Regions from separate parts of the Hungatella sp. genome, predicted to be linked through region 1. Evidence: a T-box and tRNA genes for the amino acid it is inferred to sense, from the RefSeq annotation. Region 1 holds a T-box; the other holds one or more tRNA genes.
What was found. The T-box of region 1 lies ahead of pheS (phenylalanine--tRNA ligase subunit alpha). A T-box ahead of a tRNA ligase gene usually reads a tRNA of that ligase, here a tRNA-Phe.
Positions count from the first base shown of each region.

Region 2: it encodes a tRNA-Phe, which carries the amino acid that the T-box ahead of pheS (phenylalanine--tRNA ligase subunit alpha) is inferred to sense. The anticodon was not compared.

Region 1 is NZ_JBKVCZ010000170.1:1,583-12,093, forward strand. Features, by position in the region: gene ACLTD4_RS30055 (ABC transporter ATP-binding protein) at 29-1,588, shown strand; gene ACLTD4_RS30060 (hypothetical protein) at 1,585-1,758, shown strand; gene ACLTD4_RS30065 (ABC transporter ATP-binding protein) at 1,760-3,505, shown strand; gene ACLTD4_RS30070 (hypothetical protein) at 3,536-4,168, shown strand; T-box leader at 4,263-4,501, shown strand; gene pheS (phenylalanine--tRNA ligase subunit alpha) at 4,704-5,723, shown strand; gene pheT (phenylalanine--tRNA ligase subunit beta) at 5,743-8,163, shown strand; gene eno (phosphopyruvate hydratase) at 8,256-9,494, shown strand; gene secG (preprotein translocase subunit SecG) at 9,575-9,808, shown strand; partial or broken gene ACLTD4_RS30095 (ribonuclease R family protein) at 9,985-10,511, shown strand, end outside.
Region 2 is NZ_JBKVCZ010000015.1:51,099-61,609, reverse strand. Features, by position in the region: gene ACLTD4_RS07240 (GntR family transcriptional regulator) at 1-263, opposite strand, end outside; gene ACLTD4_RS07235 (chemotaxis protein CheB) at 443-2,965, shown strand; gene ACLTD4_RS07230 (diguanylate cyclase) at 3,030-4,565, shown strand; gene ACLTD4_RS07225 (desulfoferrodoxin family protein) at 4,610-5,002, opposite strand; gene ACLTD4_RS07220 (hypothetical protein) at 5,200-5,631, shown strand; gene ACLTD4_RS07215 (DUF1848 domain-containing protein) at 5,674-6,594, shown strand; gene ACLTD4_RS07210 (putative bifunctional diguanylate cyclase/phosphodiesterase) at 6,616-8,463, shown strand; tRNA gene ACLTD4_RS07205 (tRNA-Phe) at 8,611-8,683, shown strand; tRNA gene ACLTD4_RS07200 (tRNA-Gly) at 8,729-8,799, shown strand; tRNA gene ACLTD4_RS07195 (tRNA-Gly) at 8,882-8,953, shown strand; gene ACLTD4_RS07190 (MurR/RpiR family transcriptional regulator) at 9,236-10,093, shown strand; gene murQ (N-acetylmuramic acid 6-phosphate etherase) at 10,095-10,511, shown strand, end outside.

The sequences.
Region 1 (10,511 bases):
AAAACATATGAATCCGGAGGAAGGATAAATGAAAAAACTCCTGAAATACTTAAAGGAATACCGGCTGGAAAGCTTCTTAGGGCCGTTATTTAAGCTTCTGGAGGCCAGTTTTGAGCTGATGGTACCTCTCGTGATGGCGAAAGTAATCGATGTTGGAATTAAGACACAGGACCTCCTCTATATTTTAAAAATGGGCGGAATTCTGGTGCTTCTTGGAGTTGTGGGGCTGGTCTGTTCCATCACAGCCCAGTATTTTGCGGCAAAGGCGGCCGCGGGATTCGGTACGGCGCTGCGAAATGACCTGTTTTCCCACATTGGCAGCCTCTCCTATGCGGAACTCGATAAGGCGGGGACAGCCACGCTAATCACCCGCATGACGAGTGATGCAAACCAGGTACAGTCAGGGGTTAACTTATTTTTACGCCTCTTTTTGAGATCTCCTTTCATCGTGTTCGGAGCCATGGCCATGGCCTTTACCATTGATGTGAAGGCGGCTTTGATTTTTGTCATTGTCATACCGGTGCTGTCCGTAATTGTATTTGGCATCATGTTAATCAGCATGCCTCTCTATAAAAAGGTTCAGCGGCAGCTGGACCGCGTGCTCCTGACCGCCAGGGAAAATCTTAGCGGTGTCCGCGTGATCCGGGCCTTTAACCGGCAGGAGGATGAAGGCCGCCGGTTTGATGAGGAAAACGGTAAGCTGGTGAAAATCCAGGTGTTTGTCGGGAAGATTTCTTCCCTGTTAAATCCTCTTACCTATGTGATTATCAACCTGGGCATCATTGTGCTCATACAGACCGGAGCGAAGGAAGTGAACCGCGGGATTATCACCCAGGGCGAGGTGGTGGCTCTGGTAAACTACATGTCCCAGATTCTGGTGGAGCTGGTGAAGCTGGCCAATCTAATCATCACCATTTCCAAAGCGCTGGCCTGCGCGAACCGGATCAGTGCCGTGTTCGAGCAGAAGCCGGGAATCACGGAGAAGAACCATACGTGTCTGGAAGCCTGCGAAGGCGCTCCGGCGGTAGAATTTAAAGATATGACATTTACCTATGACGGAGCGAGGGAACCGGCCTTAAGCAACATCTCATTTTCCGTGACGAGAGGGCAGACCGTGGGTATCATCGGCGGTACAGGATCGGGTAAATCGACGCTTGTCAATCTGATTCCCCGTTTCTATGATGCGACGGAGGGCGGGGTATCGGTGGACGGCCACGATGTCAGGGAGTATCCGCTGGATCAGCTGCGCGGCAAGACGGGGATCGTTCCGCAGAAGGCGGTGTTATTCCACGGGACACTGCGGGAGAACATGCAGTGGGGAAAGAAAAACGCCACAGACGACGAGATCTATGAGGCGCTTAAGACGGCTCAGGCCCTTGAATTCGTGGAAGAAAAGGACGAGGGACTGGAGCTCTATATCCAGGCCGGCGGCAAGAACCTGTCCGGCGGGCAGAGACAACGTCTCACGATTGCCAGGGCGCTGGTCAGAAAACCGGAGATCCTGATCATGGAGACAGTGCATCTGCCCTGGATTTTGCTACGGATGCCAGGCTTCGGAAGGCCATTAAGGAGAGGACGCAGGATATGACTGTCTTCATTGTATCCCAGCGCGCAACCACGATCCGGAACGCGGATCAGATTGTCGTCCTGGATGACGGCGCCATGGTGGGATGCGGAACCCATAAGGAGCTGTTTGAAAACTGTGAGATTTACCGGGAAATCTGTCTGTCCCAGCTTTCGAAGGAGGAGGTGCAGTAGGATGAATATGAAAAAGCATAAAACGACCATACGGCGGATTCTCTCCAGCATCAGCCGGTATAAATGGGGCGTCCTGGCTTCGCTGGCCTGTGCATTGATCACGGTGGTCCTGACTCTCTATGTGCCGATTTTGACCGGTAAAGCCATTGACTGCATTCTTGCACCGGGAAGTGTGGATTTTGCCGTTATGGGCGGAATTCTCATGAAAATTGGCGTCATTATCCTGATTACCGCGGTGTCACAGTGGCTTATGAGCCATATCAACAATATCATTACGTACCGTGTGGTGAAGGATATCCGGGTCCGGGCGTTTGCAAAGGTGGAAAGCCTGCCGCTCAAATACATCGATTCCCATTCCCACGGCGATATCATCAGCCGCCTGATTGCCGATATCGACCAGTTTTCCGATGGACTTTTGATGGGATTTACGCAGCTGTTTACGGGTATCCTTACGATTTTAGGAACCCTCATTTTCATGTTTACAATCAATCCGGCCATAGCGGTTGTCGTGATTTTGGTTACCCCGGTCTCTCTGTTTGTGGCAAGCTTTATTGCAAAGCGGACTTACACCATGTTCCGGAAACAGTCGCAGACGAGGGGCGAACTCACCTCCCTTGTGGAAGAAATGCTCGGCAGCCAGAAGGTGGTTTTAGCATTTGGCTACGAGGAAGAGACCCAGTCTCAGTTCGAGGAAATCAACGAGCGTCTGCGGGTATGGGGACTTAAGGCTACATTTTTTTCTTCCATTACCAATCCGGCTACCCGGTTCGTCAACAGCCTGGTGTACGCCAGCGTGGGAATTGCAGGTGCGTTTGCGGCTATTTCCGGCTATTTGTCGGTGGGGCAGCTCTCCAGCTTTTTAAGCTATGCAAACCAGTATACGAAGCCGTTTAATGAGATTTCCGGCGTGGTGACGGAGCTTCAGAACGCATTGGCCTCGGCGGCCCGCGTCTTTGAACTGATCGATGAGGAACCACAGATTCCGGATGCGCCGGATGCAGCTGTCCTGTCGGAGGTAAAGGGGGAAGTGTCTCTGAGCGATGTGAATTTCTCTTATGATCCCGAAATACCGCTGATCGAGAATATGAATCTCGAAGTAAAACCGGGGCAGCGTGTCGCCATTGTGGGGCCGACCGGATGCGGAAAGATTACGGTCATCTATCTGCTCATGCGTTTCTACGATGTAGATTCCGGCTCGATTCAAGTGGATGGAAACGATGTGCGGGAGATTACGAGAAAAAGCTTAAGAACAAGTTACGGCATGGTCCTTCAGGAAACATGGTTGAAATCCGGTACGATTCGTGATAATATCGCATATGGAAGGCCGGAAGCGACGGACGAGGAAGTGGTCATAGCGGCAAAGGAGGCTCATGCCCACAGCTTCATCAAACGAATGAAGGATGGGTACGACACGGTTATCTCTGAGGACGGAAGCAACTTGTCCCAGGGACAGAAGCAGCTCCTGTGCATTGCGCGCGTGATGCTGTGTCTGCCGCCCATGCTGATTCTTGACGAGGCTACGTCTTCCATTGATACGAGAACTGAGATACGGATTCAGAAGGCATTTTCCAAGATGATGGAAGGCAGGACCAGCTTTATCGTGGCCCACCGTCTCTCCACCATACGGGAAGCAGACATGATTCTGGTCATGCGGGACGGCCATATTATCGAGCAGGGGACTCATGAGAGCCTGCTTGAGAAGAATGGTTTCTATGCGGAACTGTACAACAGCCAGTTCGCTGTATGACCGGATATAACAGGACAGGTGATGAGACAAATGAGAAAAACAGGATATTATACCGCTTTTATCGGACTTTTCATGGCGGCCGCGCTTACGGTGACCGCCTGCGGTGCTTCAGCGAAAGCACCGGATGTGAGCAGCGTCGTCGGCGGATCAGAGACGGCTGCTGACAGCGCCGTGGGATTTCAAAAGATTGACACGGCGGATAAGGGGAACTCCGGGGATACAGCTGCCGCGGGCAGCGGGGCCGGGCAGGCACAGCCCATAACAGGTGCGGCGCCGGCAGACGGAGAGGTGCTTTCCGGCATACCGATCGATACGGAGAAGTCGGAAGCGGTCTCCATTTACTATGGCTCTGTGTGTTATTCGTTCTTCAGTGAGGATAAAGACAGGATTAAAGCGGTGGCCGACTTATTTACAGGCTTCTCCTTAGAGGAGGTCCCGAACGGTCAGCTGGACGAGGCAACCACGTACCAGATATATTTTTCGACGGATACAGAACAGATTGCGGCCATAAACGTGGATAAGAGCGGGATGTTCTATATTCCGGAGGAGAAGAAGTTCTATAAAGTGAAGGCGGGAACCTTCCGCTTTGATACGCTGGATGAGATTTATAAGGACAGTATGTATGCGGATGGGTTTGATGAGAATCAGTGTTTGATTCAATAGAAGGAGCGGTGTATGAAATAAAATTCAGGCGAAAAATCCGCAAACCACTTGACATTTCCTGCTGCAATGGATAAAATGAATTCAGTTTTATCAGATAAATGCAATGAAGGTGTCAGTAGAACCTTATTTTCTTTCAGAGAGAGGGAGTCACCGGCTGTAAGCCCCCTCAAGTTCAGATAAGCGTTTGAATTTCCCACTGAAGCAGCATGGCAGAAACCGTCCTACGAAGACGGCGGGTAGGTCATGACGTTCATACACGTTACGTATGCCGAGTGCCTGCACGTTCTGTGCGGGAATCAGGGTGGTACCGCGAACTTCAGCTTCGTCCCTAACCAGGGGCGGAGCTTTTTTTTGTAATAGAAAGGTGTTCCTGTTACAAAAAAAGCCCACCGGGCAGGACCGTGTGCCCCGCTTTATCGGGTATGCGCACTCCGCGCTGAGAAAGTATGGCCGCCAAAGCAACCGTGCTCCGGCGCGCGAGTCAGGCTTAACCAACTCTATGTATAAGAAAAAATGATAAAAGAAGGAGAGCATGATGAAAGACCAATTAGAAAAAATCAAGGAAGATGCATTGAAGCAGATCGAAGCGTCGGACGCGCTGGAAAAGCTGAATGAAATCAGGGTCGCTTATTTAGGGAAAAAGGGCGAACTGACCAGCGTGCTGAAGAGCATGAAGGACGTTCCGCCGGAGGAGAGACCGAAGGTAGGCCAGATGGTCAACGACGCCCGCGCCATCATCGAAAACAGGCTGGAGGAGGCCAAGGCGTCTCTGGCAAAGAAGGCGAGAGAAGAGCAGATAAGAAGAGAGACCATCGACGTGACCCTTCCTGCAAAGAGAAACAATGTAGGCCACAGCCATCCGAACACCATCGCGCTGGAAGAAGTGGAGCGCATCTTCGTCGGCATGGGCTACGAAGTGGTGGAAGGCCCGGAAGTGGAGTATGATTTATATAATTTCGAAAAACTGAACATTCCGAAGAACCATCCGGCCAGAGACGAGCAGGATACCTTCTATATTAACGAATCCATCGTTTTGAGAAGCCAGACATCCCCGGTACAGGTCCGCACCATGGAGCAGGGCAAGCTGCCGATCCGTATGATCGCCCCGGGACGCGTATTCCGTTCCGATGAGGTGGATGCGACCCATTCCCCATCCTTCCATCAGATTGAAGGCCTGGTGATCGACAAGAACATTACGTTTGCCGATTTAAAGGGAACGCTGGCAGATTTTGCAAAGGAACTGTTCGGACCGGAGACAAAAGTAAAATTCCGTCCACATCATTTCCCATTCACAGAGCCGAGCGCCGAGGTGGATGTAACCTGCTTTAAATGCGGCGGCAGCGGCTGTCGGTTCTGTAAGGGCTCCGGCTGGATCGAGATCTTAGGATGCGGCATGGTGCATCCCAACGTTCTCCGCATGAGCGGCATTGACCCGGACGAGTATTCCGGCTTCGCCTTCGGTGTCGGCCTTGAGCGTATCGCACTTTTGAAGTACGAGATCGATGATATGAGACTGTTATATGAAAATGACATTCGGTTCTTAAGACAGTTCTAGGGAAAGGAAGGGAAAAAAGATGAATACACCATTATCATGGATTAAAGCATATGTTCCGGACTTAGATGTCAGCGACCAGGAATATACAGATGCGATGACATTAAGCGGAACGAAAGTAGAAGGCTTTGAACGCCTCGACAAAAACCTGGAGAAGATCGTAGTCGGCAGGATTGACCGGATCGAACGCCATCCGGATGCGGACAAACTGATCATCTGCCAGGTGAATATCGGCGCGGAGACCATTCAGATCGTGACCGGCGCACCAAATGTTAAGGAAGGCGATAAGGTTCCGGTGGTTTTGGACGGCGGAAAGGTAGCGGGAGGCCATGACGGCGGCCCTCTTCCAGAGAACGGCGTGGCGATTAAAAAGGGCAAGCTTCGCGGTATTGAGTCAAACGGCATGCTTTGCTCCATCGAGGAACTGGGTTCCTCTAAAGAAATGTATCCGAATGCTCCGGAGAGCGGCATCTACATCCTTCCTGCAGACACAGAGGAAGGCGCAGATGCAATCGAGGTGCTGGGCCTGCGTGACACCGTATTCGAGTATGAAATTACCTCCAACCGTGTGGACTGCTACAGCGTAATCGGCATTGCCAGAGAGGCAGCGGCTACCTTTGACAAGCCATTCCATCCTCCGGTTGTTACGGCCACTGGAAACGACGAGGACATCAACAGCTATTTAAAGGTATCCGTGGAAGACAGCCATCTCTGCCCGCGTTACTGTGCGAGAATGGTGAAAAATATCAGGCTCGCTCCGTCACCATCCTGGATGCAGAGACGTCTGGCCGCCTGTGGAATCCGCCCGATCAACAATATCGTGGATATCACCAACTACGTAATGGAAGAATACGGCCAGCCCATGCACGCGTTCGATTATGACCTGCTGGCAGGCCATGAGATTATTGTCAAATGTGCAAAGGACGGCGACGTATTCCAGACCCTGGATGGTCAGGAGAGAAAGCTGGACAGCACGATTCTGATGATCAACGACGGGGAAAAGGAAGTCGGCATCGCAGGTATCATGGGCGGTGAAAACTCCAAGATCACCGATGATGTGAAGAACATGGTATTTGAATCCGCATGCTTCGACGGCACCAACATCCGTCTCTCCGCAAAGAAGGTCGGACTCCGTACCGACGCTTCCGGAAAATACGAAAAGGGTCTTGATCCCAACAACGCCGAGGAGGCGGTAAACCGCGCCTGCCAGCTGATCGAGGAGCTGGGCGCCGGTGAGGTCGTTGGCGGCATGATCGACATCTATCCGGAAAAGAAAACGGAAAAGAGAATTCCATTTGAGCCGGAGAAGATGAACCGGCTTCTGGGAACGGATGTCTCCGAAGAAACCATGCTGGGCTACTTTAAGAAGCTGGATCTGGGATATGACGCCGATAGGCGTGAGATTATCGTTCCAACCTTCCGTCAGGATTTAAACTGCATGGCCGACATGGCAGAAGAAGTGGCCAGATATTACGGCTATGACAAGATCCCGGTGACGCTTCCGTCAGGAGAGGCCACGACCGGAAAATTATCGTATAAGCTGCGTGTGGAAGAGGTGGCCAGAGAGGTTGCGGAGTTCTGCGGATTCTCCCAGGGCATGACGTATTCCTTCGAGAGCCCGAAGGTATTTGACAGACTGAAGCTTCCGGAGGACAGCCCGCTTCGTAAGACGGTGGGAATCTTAAATCCGCTGGGCGAGGATTTCAGCATCATGAGAACCTCTCCGCTGCACGGTATGTTGAACTCCTTATCGACAAACTACAACCGCAGAAATAAAAATGTCCGTTTATACGAACTGGCAAATATTTATCTTCCGAAGTCTCTTCCGCTGACAGAACTGCCTGACGAGCGGATGCAGTTTACACTGGGAATGTACGGCGACGGTGATTTCTATGACATGAAGGGCGTGGTTGAGGAATTCTTCGACAAAGCCGGTATGCACAAGAAACCGCACTATTCTCCGGAGGACAAAAAGAGCTTCCTTCATCCGGGCAGACAGGCCGATATCGTCTACGACGGAGTTACGGTAGGCTATTTAGGCGAGATTCATCCGGATGTGGCGGATAACTATAAAATCGGTGAGAGAACGTATGTGGCTGTGATCGATATGCCGTCTATGATTCCGTTCACCACATTCGACCGCAAGTATACAGGCATCGCGAAGTATCCGGCTGTATCCAGAGATATCAGCATGGTGGTGCCGAAGGACGTGCTGGTGGGTCAGATCGAAGACGTGATTGAGCAGCGCGGCGGAAAGCTTCTCGAGAGCTACCAGCTGTTCGACATCTACGAGGGCGCTCAGATCCTCGCAGGCTTTAAGTCTGTGGCCTACTCCATCACCTTCCGTGCGAAGGACCACACGCTGGAGGACAAGGAAGTCGGCGCGGTCATGAATAAAATATTAAATGGTCTGCAGGCGCTTGGAATTGAACTGAGAGCATAAACGATCGTATATTCTTGCATCACCGGGTATAAAGTGCCGGAGTTGTGTTCATCCTTACAGAAAATGGATTGTTTTGTAAGGAGGAATACGTTATGGCGGAAGGACTTGAAATTATAGAGGTGACCGGGCGCAGAATGCTGGACTCAGAGGGATTGCCGGCCGTGGAGGCGGAAGTGGAGCTGGAAAACGGCGCCCGGGGCCGCGCCATGGTAGCGCTCTGCGAGGACAGCGAAGACACGGACCGGGTCATGGAGATACTGTCGGAATGTGTACTGTTTGAGGACGCGTCAGACCAGAGAGGCATTGACAAGCTGCTGGAGGAGGGCGCTTCTTCCTGCGGAATCAGGAAATGCGGCGGTTTCTTAACTGCGGTATCCATGGCGGTTTCCAGGGCAGCGGCGGCCGGCCTGGGGATGCCGCTTTACCGGTATCTGGGCGGAACGGCGCCTGGACGCCTCCCGGTCCCCATGATGACGATGATCAGCGGCGGGAGATACGGAAGGAACAACTCACTCGATCTGGAATCCTATATGGTAGTCCCTGTGGGCGCCGCCTCCTTTGGCGAAGGCGCCGAAAAATGCATGGAGGTATACCAGGCATTAAAACGGCTTCTCACCATCTCGGGATATCAGACCGGGGTGGGAGACGACGGCGGTTTTGTACCGGATTTGAGAAATTCGGAGGAGGCTCTGGAATATATCATGGAGGCCATGATGCTGTGCGGCTATGAGCCGGGGAAAGATATGTGTCTGGCCATCGGCGCAGGCGCGGAATCACTCTTCGATGAAGGTACCGGGTTCTATCAGTTTAAAGGGGAAAGCCGTATGACAGGCGTACCGGTCGAGCGGGACAGAAATGATATGATCGGTTTCTATATTCGTTTGCTGGACGGATATCCGGTCTGCGCCGTGTTCGACGGGCTGGCGGAGGCGGATGCCGGCGGATGGGGCATGCTGACCAAGATGCTGGGAAACCGGGCTGTATTTATCGGGCAGCACAAAAACCGGGAACCGGGCTGCTTAAAGCCGGGAGAAAGAGACTGGGCCTGCCTGGCAGACTGGGACGGTGTGGAGGAAAACGCAGCAGGCATTTCCATGTGTGGAGCAAAGAGTGTGACGGCGGCCATGGAGATGGCGGATCTGGCCAAAAGAAACGGGCTGAAATTAGCCGTGTCCCAGGGATACGGTGAGACGGAGGATCCGTACGCTGCCGACTTTGCCGCGGCTGTAAACGCAGACTGGATCAGGGCGGGCGCGCCGTGCCGGTCGGAGCGGACATCGAAATACAACGAGCTTCTGAGAATCGAAGAGTGGATGAAAGTAAGAATATAAAAATACAAAAAATGCAGTTGTATTTATGGAAAAAATATGATATGATTACCATGTTTGACTATAGGAGGTGGAAAAGGGACATGATCAGAACGATTTTATCAATCATATTTGTTATCATATGTATAGCATTATCTGCAATTATTTTGCTGCAGGAAGGAAAGACACAGGGCTTGGGTTCCATCGGCGGTATGGCGGATACTTACTGGGGAAGAAACAAAGGCCGTTCCATGGAAGGTAAACTGGAGAAATTTACAAGATACGGAGCGATTCTGTTTTTCGTTCTCGCGTTAGTATTGAATCTGAATATACTGTAAAGATTAAACACTCTTGTGGTTAGGCGGCAAGGGTGTTTTTGTTTCACAGGAAAATTTATCCGGTGAAGCAAGTGCCTTCCGGCGCGGGAGTCCGGCGGCCGGACTATTTACGTTCCTTCCGGGCATAATGATAAAAGCAGAGGGAACCGCAGCGTAAAACAGAAAACGAGGAAATTATGACAGAGGAACAACTGACACAGAGAAAGAACATGATATTACAGCTGGTGGAAGAACCGGCCTACGTTCCGATGAAGCTGAAGGAGATGGCGATTCTTCTCGATGTGCCGAAGGGGCAGAGAGAAGAGCTGAAGGAAGTGCTGGATGCACTGCTGTCTGAGGGAAAGATCGGCATTTCCAAAAAAGGAAAGTACGGCAAGCCGGATATCGGCTCCATAACCGGTACGTTCAGCGGCCATCCGAGGGGCTTTGGCTTTGTGACCGTAGAAGGACGGGAGCAGGACGTCTTTATACCCGAGGATAAGACGGCTGACGCCATGAACGGCGATACCGTGCAGATTACCATCGAGACAGAGGGCGAGGGCTCAAGACGGGCCGAAGGACGTGTCCTGCGCGTTCTGGAGCACGCGAACCGGACCGTGATCGGATACTACCAGAAAAATAAGAACTTTGGATTTGTCATTCCGGACAACCAGAAGATTGGTAAGGACATATTCATTCCTCAGGGAAAGGATATGGGGGCCGT
Region 2 (10,511 bases), on a different contig from region 1:
AGATAATAGGTCCGGCAGAAATCGGCGTGATCCTCGTTGCTGAAGTCCTTAATCACGACAGAGGAGCGTCCGCTTCCGGAAGAGATAAATCCATCCTCCTTCAGCTGGCGGAGCATCCGCCGAGTGGTTTTGTCGGACACGCCAAATGTCTCGGATATTTCATGAATCGAAGGGATGGCGTCTCCTTTTATATAGTAGCCCGATTGAATCCGGGCAACATAGAATTCGTAGATGTAACGGTACAGCCGGGAATCTCTGTCCATAGGGCATCCTTTCTGCTGGTAAAATACTGAACATATTTTATCACAGACCATGTGGAATGACAATAAATGAAAATTTCAAAAATATCTTCTTTTTGGAAATATGATATGCTATACTATACTTTATCAAATGGTACATTTTGAGTATTTAAGGCAAATGTGCCGCGTGAAGGGAGATGTCTATGAGTCATACGGAGGAAGAAATTACCAGAGAGACAGAAGGGACCGAAGAACCGTGCTGCGTCGTGGGCATTGGCGCCTCCGCGGGGGGCCTTGAGGCTCTCCAGGATTTCTTTAAAGCAATGCCCGCTGATACAGGGGCTGCGTTTGTAGTAGTACAGCACCTTTCACCGGATCATAAGAGCCTGATGGCGGAACTGTTGAGCCGCTGCACCACCATGACAGTGAAGGCGGCCCAGGACGGACAGGCGGTATTACCCGACCACGTCTACTTGATTCCGCCGGGAAAAGACTTAAGCATTTATCAGGGGAAACTGTATTTACAGGGACAGAACAGCAAGAATCACATCAACCTGGCCATTGACTCGTTCTTCCGTTCTCTGGCGGCTGATAAGCGGAAACACGCGATTGCCGTGGTTCTATCGGGAGCGGGCAGCGACGGAACGCTTGGAATCCGGGCTGTGAAGGAGGCCGGGGGCATGGTGATGGTCCAGGATGTGGAGACTGCTAAGTTTGACAGCATGCCTCAGAGCTCCATTGCAACCGGACTTGTCGATTTCGTACTGCCGCCGGCGAAGATGGCGGAGGCGCTGGTGGAATTTTTAAAGCATCCTTATATTACCAACCAGGCGCGAATCAATCCCGAGATCGGAGAGGGAAAGGCGCTTTCGAAGATTCTGGCGACCCTGCGCACTACCTCGGGCATCGATTTTTCTTCCTATAAGGAAAATACGATTTTAAGGCGGCTGGAGCGGAGAATCAGTGTAAAGCACCTTGCTTCCCTGGAAGAGTATCTGCACTGCTTCCTTGATTCGGAAGAGGAGCAGAATACCCTGTACAAAGAACTTTTGATTGGCGTTACCAGCTTCTTCCGGGATGAAGAGGCGTTTGAGTATATCAGGAAGAATGTCCTGCCGGAGCTGAACCCCAGGGAAGGCGTTCTGCGGGTCTGGTCGGCGGCCTGTTCTACCGGCGAGGAAGCCTATTCCCTGGCCATGCTGGTCGCCGAGTATATAAGGGAGAAAAAACTGACCTGGGAAGTGAAGATATTTGCCACGGATATCGATAAGAACGCGCTTTCCGTGGCTGCTCAGGGATACTATCCGGACAGTGTGGTATCGGATGTGGATCAGGAGCTTCTCTCCCGGTATTTTATCAAAGGCGACGGGGGATACCGGGTCAATGCGGAGCTGCGCAAGATGCTGATCTTTTCCGAGCACAACGTGCTGTGCAACCCGCCTTTTTCCAGGCTGGACTTAATCACATGCCGGAATTTATTTATCTATCTGAAACCGGAGACTCAGCAGGATCTTCTCCAGCTGTATTACTATGCGCTCAATCCGGGCGGATATCTATTCATGGGAACCAGTGAATCGGTGGGAGAGATGAGTGGGGCATTTCAGGTGGTAAACAACCGCTGGAAGATCTATCAGCGCAGTGAGAGCTACACCCCTTTGCTGCAAAACGGCGTCATTGTGGGCGGACGGGTGAGAAGCAGCACTTCTTATAAGAATACCAGAGGAATTGGAGGAGATACCATGCGTCTGGAGCGAATCATCGAGCAGGCGTTTTCGGTAGCCATGCCGCCCTCTGTCATCGTGGACGAGATGGATAATATTTTACATATGGCCAACGAGATTAATCAGATTCTGGTGTTTCACGCAGGCCGGTTTACGAACAACCTGTTTTCCAATCTCCCCAATGATGTGGGACTGGTGGTCAATGGGCTTCTGCGCAGGCTGCGGAACGGGAGCGATTTCTCATCTATCAGGGCGACCGGACTGGAAGGCTTTCAAAACCGGGAAGTTCTGATCAAAGGCTACCATTTTAATGTGAGACAGTCCCATTTCTATCTGCTGTCATTTCTGGCAGAGGAGAGAACAGAAGAGGGAGAAGCCATCGTCAGCACGGTGCTGGACGGCCAGAGTGAGTTGAGCAGACGGTGCCGTGAGCTGGAACAGGAGCTCCAGCTGGCAAAGGAGAGCCTTCAGGCCACCGTGGAGGAACTGGAGACCTCAAACGAGGAGCTGCAGTCCTCCAATGAGGAACTGGTGGCGGCCAACGAAGAGCTTCAGAGTACGAATGAAGAGCTGCAGTCCGTGAACGAGGAACTGTACACGGTCAACTCCGAATACCAGACGAAGATCAATGAACTCGTCAGTCTGAACAGTGATCTTGATAATTTACTTAAGAACACGGATGTGGGCGCGCTGTACCTGGATAATGATCTAAAGATCAGAAAGGTGACACCGCGTGTCAGTGAAATTACGAATATACGCGAGGTGGATGTCGGCAGGCCGATCAGCCATCTGGCATTGATGGAAGGGTATCCGGAATGGTATGAAGATATCAGCTATGTCAGGGAAACCCTTTATCCGGTGGAACGGGAAATTGGAGATGACAGCGGCAGATACTGGATCGTCAGAGTTCGTCCATACCGCACCGCGTACCGGGCGGTGGAAGGCGTGATTATGACCTTTGTGGAGATAACCGGTTTTCATAAGCGTGAAGAACAGGCAGAGTAAGGCTGGGGGGCTGTAAAAACTCTGCTCCGTAAGGAGAGGAAAATGAGTATTAAGAGGTGTAGAAATGGAAGAAAAGGAAAAAGTCGACATCAGCGACTTAAGTATCTATTACCAGGAACTCCTGTTCCAGAATGAAGAGATGAAACGGATTATGCAGGAAAATGAGCTGCTGAAGCAGAGATACCAGCGGCTCTATGAGGATGCGCCTGCAGGATACGTAGTATACAACCACAACGGCCAGATCATAGCGGCCAACAATACGCTCTGCCGTCTTCTGGGCTTTCCTCTGCAGGAATGCCAGCTGCACCGCTTTCCCCGGTATGTTTTGCCTGAATTTCAGGATGAATTGTACTTAATGATCCAAAGGGTGCTGAAGAAGAAAACGCCGGAATCCATTGAAGTCCAGATCCGGGGTGCGGATGAGGTCCGGGATGTCATGGTAACCACCAACTGTTATCGGGAAGAGGTGGAGATCCCGGGCTTAGAGGAACTGGTGAGCAGCGATCTGCTCCGGAGTGTGATCACGGATATTACGGAACTGAAGAAGAGACAGAGAGACTTCTGGAACCGAAGTGTGCATGATCCGCTGACCGGAATCTACAACCGCCAGTTTTATAAAGAAGAGATGCATGACATGGACGTGCTGGAGAATCTTCCGCTGTCCGTGTCCATGGTGGATATCGACGGCCTGAAAATTATCAATGATACGCTGGGCCACGAGTTTGGCGACCAGGCGATCAAGGTCATTGTGGATGAGCTGAAACGAAACGCCAGACCGGAGTATACGCTGATGCGGGTCGGCGGCGACGAGATTGTAATCCTGTTTCCGAGGACGAACCTGGAAACGGTGCGCCGCTATATGCAGTCAGCGAAAATGGCCATGGAAGAGAAGTCCATCTCAGGAATTCCTCTCAGCTTCTCCTGGGGCGCCGCCACAAAAAATACGCCGGAGGAGCAGCTGTCCTTCATCGTGGCCGCGGCCGAGGATATGATGTACAGCCGGAAACAGGTCAGAGGCGGCAGCCGGTTTAACGGGGCCGTACATATGATTCTGGAATCGCTGTTTGAACGCAACCGTCAGGTGAGAGACCACAGCCTGAGAATCAGGCAGTTTATCAATGACTTTGGGACTTGGATGGGACTCGGTGAAGAGGAGGTGGCCTGCTTATGCAGCGCCGGACTTCTGCATGATATTGGGATGGCCTCCATTTCCGACGAAATACTCAATAAAAACAGCATGCTGACGGAGACAGAACAGAGAGAAGTTCTGCGCCATCCGGAGGTGGGCGGCCGCATACTCCATGCTAACGGAGATACCGCCATGTACGCGGAGGCAGTGCTCTACCACCATGAAAACTGGGATGGTACGGGCTATCCACGCGGCTTGGCCGGTGAACTGATCCCGTTTGAAGCGCGCGTCCTGGCAATCGCAGACGCCTATGACCGTATGAAGTACGGTTTGAATGGAAGAGGGACGAGGTACAAAGATGAGATGATGATCCTGGAAGAATTTGAGCGGTGCAAGGGCCGCCAGTTCGATCCGGAGCTTACAGAGAAATTACTTGAATGGAAGAAAGAAAAGAAGCATCCCGCGACCTGAAAATGGTTTGGGATGCTTCTCTGTACAGGTGAGAACCTTGGGTTTTATGCCTCGGTCTTCCAGAAACCGTGAAGGTTGCACCAGGCGTAGGCCGCCTTCGGTGTATCGCCGTCCTCCAGCGTAAAGTGGGCGACCGGCTCACAAGCGGAATCTAAGGGCACCCGCATGGTGACCCCGGCCTTCGTCTGTAAGCAGACCCATCCGATGTTGTGTTCCTCGCTCATGGGATGGAAGATGCTTCCGACCTTTACGGTCACGTGGTTTCCGTCGGTTTCAATGATGGGGAGGTGCTTTTCGGAAGCGCCTTCCGAGGTGTTGGGCTCCAGTACCTCAAATGGTTTTAAGCTGTCCGGGACTGCCGCGTTAGGCATTCCCGCGATGGCCTCCAGTACCACGAGGCGGTCTCTGTCCGTTAAAAATACAGGCTGTTTATTCATAGAATCCTCCTGTCATAATGATGATTTCATAAGGTTGTCTGCTGCGGATACTCCATTATTTTCCCTGATTTGCCTTCCTTTTATACATGAAGCTGAAAAGCTTTTTCTGTTCTATGGCGCTGTCCGGAGAATGAATTGCCGCATTTTACCCAATACTATGATGGAAATCTATAATAATATGAAAAGAGGTATTGGATATGAGCGCAGACGCGGAAATGCTTAATTTTATTTATCAAAATTCCCAGATGGGTGTCGAAACCTTAAATCAGCTGATTCCTATGATTGACAATGAGGCGTTTAAGAAACGGATTGAGGCGCAGCTTAAGGAGTACGAGCAGATTCATGAGGAAGCGAAAAAGCTTTTGAACCGCCATGGCTATGATGAGAAGGGAATCGGCGCCCTGGAAAAAATTATGGCCTACCTGATGATCGATATGAAGACCCTGATGGATAAGTCTTCCTCCCACATTGCGGAAATGCTGATTCAGGGCAGTAATATGGGGATTATTGATGCGGTCAAACGGATCAATCAGTATGAGAAAGAGGCGGAAAAGGAAGTGACGGCTCTGATGAAGCGGCTTCTTAAATTTGAGGAGAATAATGTGGAACGGTTGAAGGAGGCTCTCTGATGGGGTATAATGGCTTTATCCTGTGAGAAACGGAGTGCAGCCATGATACTGAGTGTGAGCAGAAGGACGGATATTCCACAGTATTATTCCGACTGGTTTTTCAATAGAATGAAAGAGGGATTTCTCTATGTGAAGAATCCGATGAACAGCCACCAGGTCAGTAAGATCATGCTTTCTCCCGACCTGGTGGATTTAGTGGTGTTCTGGACGAAGAATCCTGCTCCTATGATGAGAAGGATCGGAGAATTGGGAGAAATCCCGTATTACATACAGTTTACACTGACCGGATACGGCCGTGACATAGAACCGGGGCTTCCGGACAAACACGAGCTGATCCGTATCTTCCGCGAAACTGCGGAAACGGCCGGACGGGACCGCATGGTGTGGCGGTACGATCCGGTGCTTTTTAATGAAAGATACCCGGCGGAGTACCATTTCCGTGCGTTTGAAGCGATTGCAGAAGGAATCTGCGGCTGTACGGATAAGGTGGTCATCAGCTTCCTGGACTGCTATGGGAAGACGAAACGCAACATGAGGGGCATCCCTTTGGAGCTGCCGGATGAAGAGACCATGAAACGAACGGGTGAGAGGTTCGTAAAGACGGCGGAGAAGTACGGCATGACGGTGGAAAGCTGTGCGGAGACCGTGGATTTAAGCGAAGTGGGAGTCCGCCATGGAAGCTGTGTCGATCCGGCGATGATTGAACGCATTCTGGGCGTTCCGGTTCGTATGAAGAAAGATAAAAACCAGAGGCCGGAATGCGGGTGTGTGGAGAGCGTGGAAACGGGGGCGTATGATACCTGCCTTTGCGGCTGCAAATACTGCTACGCCAATGACAGTGAGGGCGCTGTCATGAGGCGGAGGGAAGAGTATGATGTGGATTCACCGCTGCTCTGCGGCAGGGTGGAAGAAGGGGACCGGATCACGGTGCGCAGGACGAGCCGGATTCTGACCGGAGAATAAAACCTGATCAGGGGGATACCAATGAAAAAACATTTAAGAATACTGTTTCCGCTGCTTTTAGGTCTGCTTGTGGCGATCAGCGCGGTCTCGATCGAGCGGATTTCGGATATTCGGGACTACGGGAAGCTGATAAATTATGTGGGAATCGTGAGGGGAGCTTCCCAGCGGGTGGTGAAGCTGGAGACGAACGGCCGCCCCGACGATGAACTGATCGGGTATGTGGATGATATCTTAGACGAGCTGGTGACCGGCCGCGGTGTGTATGGCCTGGTCTCCACCGACTGCAAGCTGTACCAGGTGAATTTAAATCTGCTGAAGGGGCAGTGGGAGACCGTGAGGGAAGAGATCGACGCTGTGAGGCAGGGGGAGAGTGCAGATCTTTTGATCGATTCCAGCGAGAGGCTGTTTGAGATAGCTAACAACACGGTTTTTGCCATAGAGCAGTATTCCAGCGATATGGCGGGAAGGACAGTGCGCATGATTTCGGCAACTGCGCTGGTCAGCGCCATCGCTTTTGCTTTTGCCATGTATTTTTACATAAGAAAATTCTTTCAATTAAAGGATACAAACGAAAAGCTGGAGGATTTGGCGTCCAGAGATGAGCTGACCGGGGCGTACCATACGGAGAAGTTTTACTCCGAGGTAAACCGTATACTGGAACGGAAAACCGATGCCAGATTCGCGGTTCTCTATATTGATTTCGAAAATTTCAAGTATGTAAACGACGTATTCGGCTACTCGTACGGGGACGAGCTGCTGAAAGACTACGCGCGGCTCATCATGAGCCGTCTGAAGGAAGAGGAACTGCTGGGCCGCGACGTGGCGGACCGGTTTGTACTCCTGCGCCGCTATGAGAGCCGGGAGGAGCTGCTCGAGACACAGAAACAGGTGGATGAAGAGTTCTTAAATTCTGCCCTTGTCATGTCGAACCGCCACATGATGACCATTGCATGCGGAATCTGCTGCGTGGAGGATCTGGTTGAGGAGCCGGAGGCGGTGATGATGGTCAACCGGGCCAATTTCGCCCAGAAGGAAGTCAAGAACAAACCGGGAAAGCACTATGCGTTCTACGGCGATGAGATCCGGCAGAAGCTGATCGCGGAGATGAAGGTGAAGGACCGCATGCAGGAAGGTCTGGATAATGAGGAGTTCGTCGTCTATATGCAGCCCAAGGTGGGCGTGGAGGATGGTGCCGTGAGAGGCGCGGAGGCGCTGGTGAGATGGGCGGTTCCGGGCAATGGCCTGCTCTCCCCTGGGCTCTTTATTCCGGTGCTCGAAAAGAATCATTTTATTGGAAAAGTGGACCGTTTCGTCTTCGAAAAGGTGTGTATATGGCTGCATGAACGCATGGAGAAAGGGCTGGCTGTGGTGCCGGTCTCCGTCAATGTGTCTAAAATACAGTTTTATAACCCGGATTTCATCCCGGTCTACGCCAGCATCAAGAAGCAGTACGGGATTCCTGACGGGCTGCTGGAGATTGAACTGACGGAGTCGGCCGCTTTTGAGCACGAGGAGTATCTGCTGCAGGTGGTGAGAGAGCTGCACGACTACGGATTTCTGTGCTCCCTCGACGATTTTGGCACCGGCTACTCGTCTCTGGGGCTTCTAAAAGATCTTCCTATCGATGTGCTGAAGCTGGATGGAGTATTTTTCCGTGTAAGCGTGGATGTGAACCGGGAACATACGATCCTGAAATATATTATCGACATGGTGAAAGAGCTGAATATCAGCACCGTAGCCGAGGGCGTGGAGCGTCAGGAGCAGATCGAATTCTTAAAATCCGTAGGCTGTGATCTGATTCAGGGCTTCGCATTCTATAGGCCGATGCCGATGGATCAGTTTGAAAAGGTGCTCGACGGAGAACAGTGATATGCGGTTTCGTGAAAATGATTTCGAGAAAATAAATGAAATTTATATTGACAAATGCAGGGAAATCTTGTAAACTTATTCGTGTTGTGAGTGAGAGGAGCAGCTGCTTCAAACTGATTCCGATTACGCACAGGACATCGCATGTCTGCCCAGATAGCTCAGTTGGTAGAGCAGAGGACTGAAAATCCTCGTGTCGTTGGTTCGATTCCGACTTTGGGCATTGTGCTCGCGAGAGTACATTTGAAATGCTTTTGGAATTTCCTTTGCGGGTGTAGTTCAATGGTAGAACACTAGCCTTCCAAGCTAGATACGTGGGTTCGATTCCCATCACCCGCTTTAGAAAATTTCTGTTGCATTTTCATGAGATGTATGTTATAATGCTTTTACGAAAAAGTTCATACTTTGTTTCATTGTTTATGCGCGAGTGGCTCAGTGGTGGAGTACAACCTTGCCAAGGTTGGGGTCGCGGGTTCGATCCCCGTCTCGCGCTCTTTTTATTTGGTGGCCGGAGGCCTGCAGTTTTGCAGGAGTCCGGTCTTTTTGTTTTATAAGTAAGTCGTCTGTGATATCAAAAAGTCCTCCTGTGATATCGAAAAGTCCTCCCGGCAGGCGTGGTCTGCCAGCAGGATTCTCTTTTACATTTCTTAAAAATCCGAAACTTTCCATTGAAATCTCACATAAAACCAATCATAATATGCAATAAAATTTCATAACAACCCCGTATAATTGACACAATTATTTCATATGCTATGATGAAGGAGAGGTAGGAAATATGGCAGCAAAAGGATTGCTGCTGCGTCTGAAAGACTATCAGGTCAAGGCAAGCGCAGCGGAAAAGAATGCAGTAACAATCATCTTAAATCATCCGGATATGGTGATTGGAAAGAGTATACACGAGTTTGCAGATTTGGCCTATGCGTCGCCGGCGACCATTATCAGACTCTGCAGAAAGCTGGGCTGCGCGGGATACCGCGATTTCCAGCATGCGCTTGTATACGAAAATGCTCTGTTTAAGGACAGCAGGGAGATATCTGTTCAGGAGATCATCCCCACGCCGTCGACAGAGGACATTATTCAAAAGGTTACACGAAAAAACATCGAGTCTCTTGAGACGTCAAGAAAGCTGGTAGAACCGGAGATTATTGACACCTGCGTCAAAATGATCGAAGAGAGCAGGATTATCCAGCTGTTTGGACTCGGTTCCTCCTTACTTGTTGCACGAGACCTGTATTTAAAATTGATACGTGTGGAGAAACTGTGTAATATCTGCGACGACTGGCACGCTCAGCTGCTGGCCGCAAGAACCATGAAAAGGGGCGATCTCGGTATCGTGATCAGCTATTCCGGACTGACGGAGGAGATGATCACCTGTGCCAAGGCTGCAAAAGCCAATGGCGCCAGAGTTATCGTGCTCACGAGGGCCGCTGATTCCAAGCTGGCAGCCGAGGCGGACTGCGTGCTGGCCGTGGCCGCTACGGAACTGATTCTGCGCAGCGGAGCCATGTCGTCCAGAATTTCACAATTAAACATGGTAGATATCCTCTATGTTGCCTATGTAAATAAACATTATGAGAGCTGCATGAGGAGTTTTCCGAAAACACACATTCAAAAACCATTGGAGGAATATTAGAATGCTTGATTTGACAAAGCTGACAACAGAGACAAGAAATGATAGAACCATGAATTTAGATCAGATGACTCCTGCTGAACTGGCGGCCGTGATGAATGAGGAAGACGGCAATGTCGTCAAAGCTGTAAAAGAGGTTATCCCGGAGATTGCCACAGCGATCGAATGGGCGACCGAAAGCTTAAATCGCGGCGGAAGAATCATTTACATGGGAGCAGGAACCAGCGGCAGGCTGGGAGTTCTGGATGCCGTTGAGTGCCCGCCCACCTTTGGAGTGTCTCCCGATCTGGTAGTTGGTCTGATTGCCGGCGGTGAAGGGGCGTTCGTAAAGGCGGTGGAAGGCGCGGAGGACAGTGAGACCCTGGGTGTACAGGAGTTAAGGGATTTGGCTCTCAACAAAAATGACATCGTGATCGGTCTC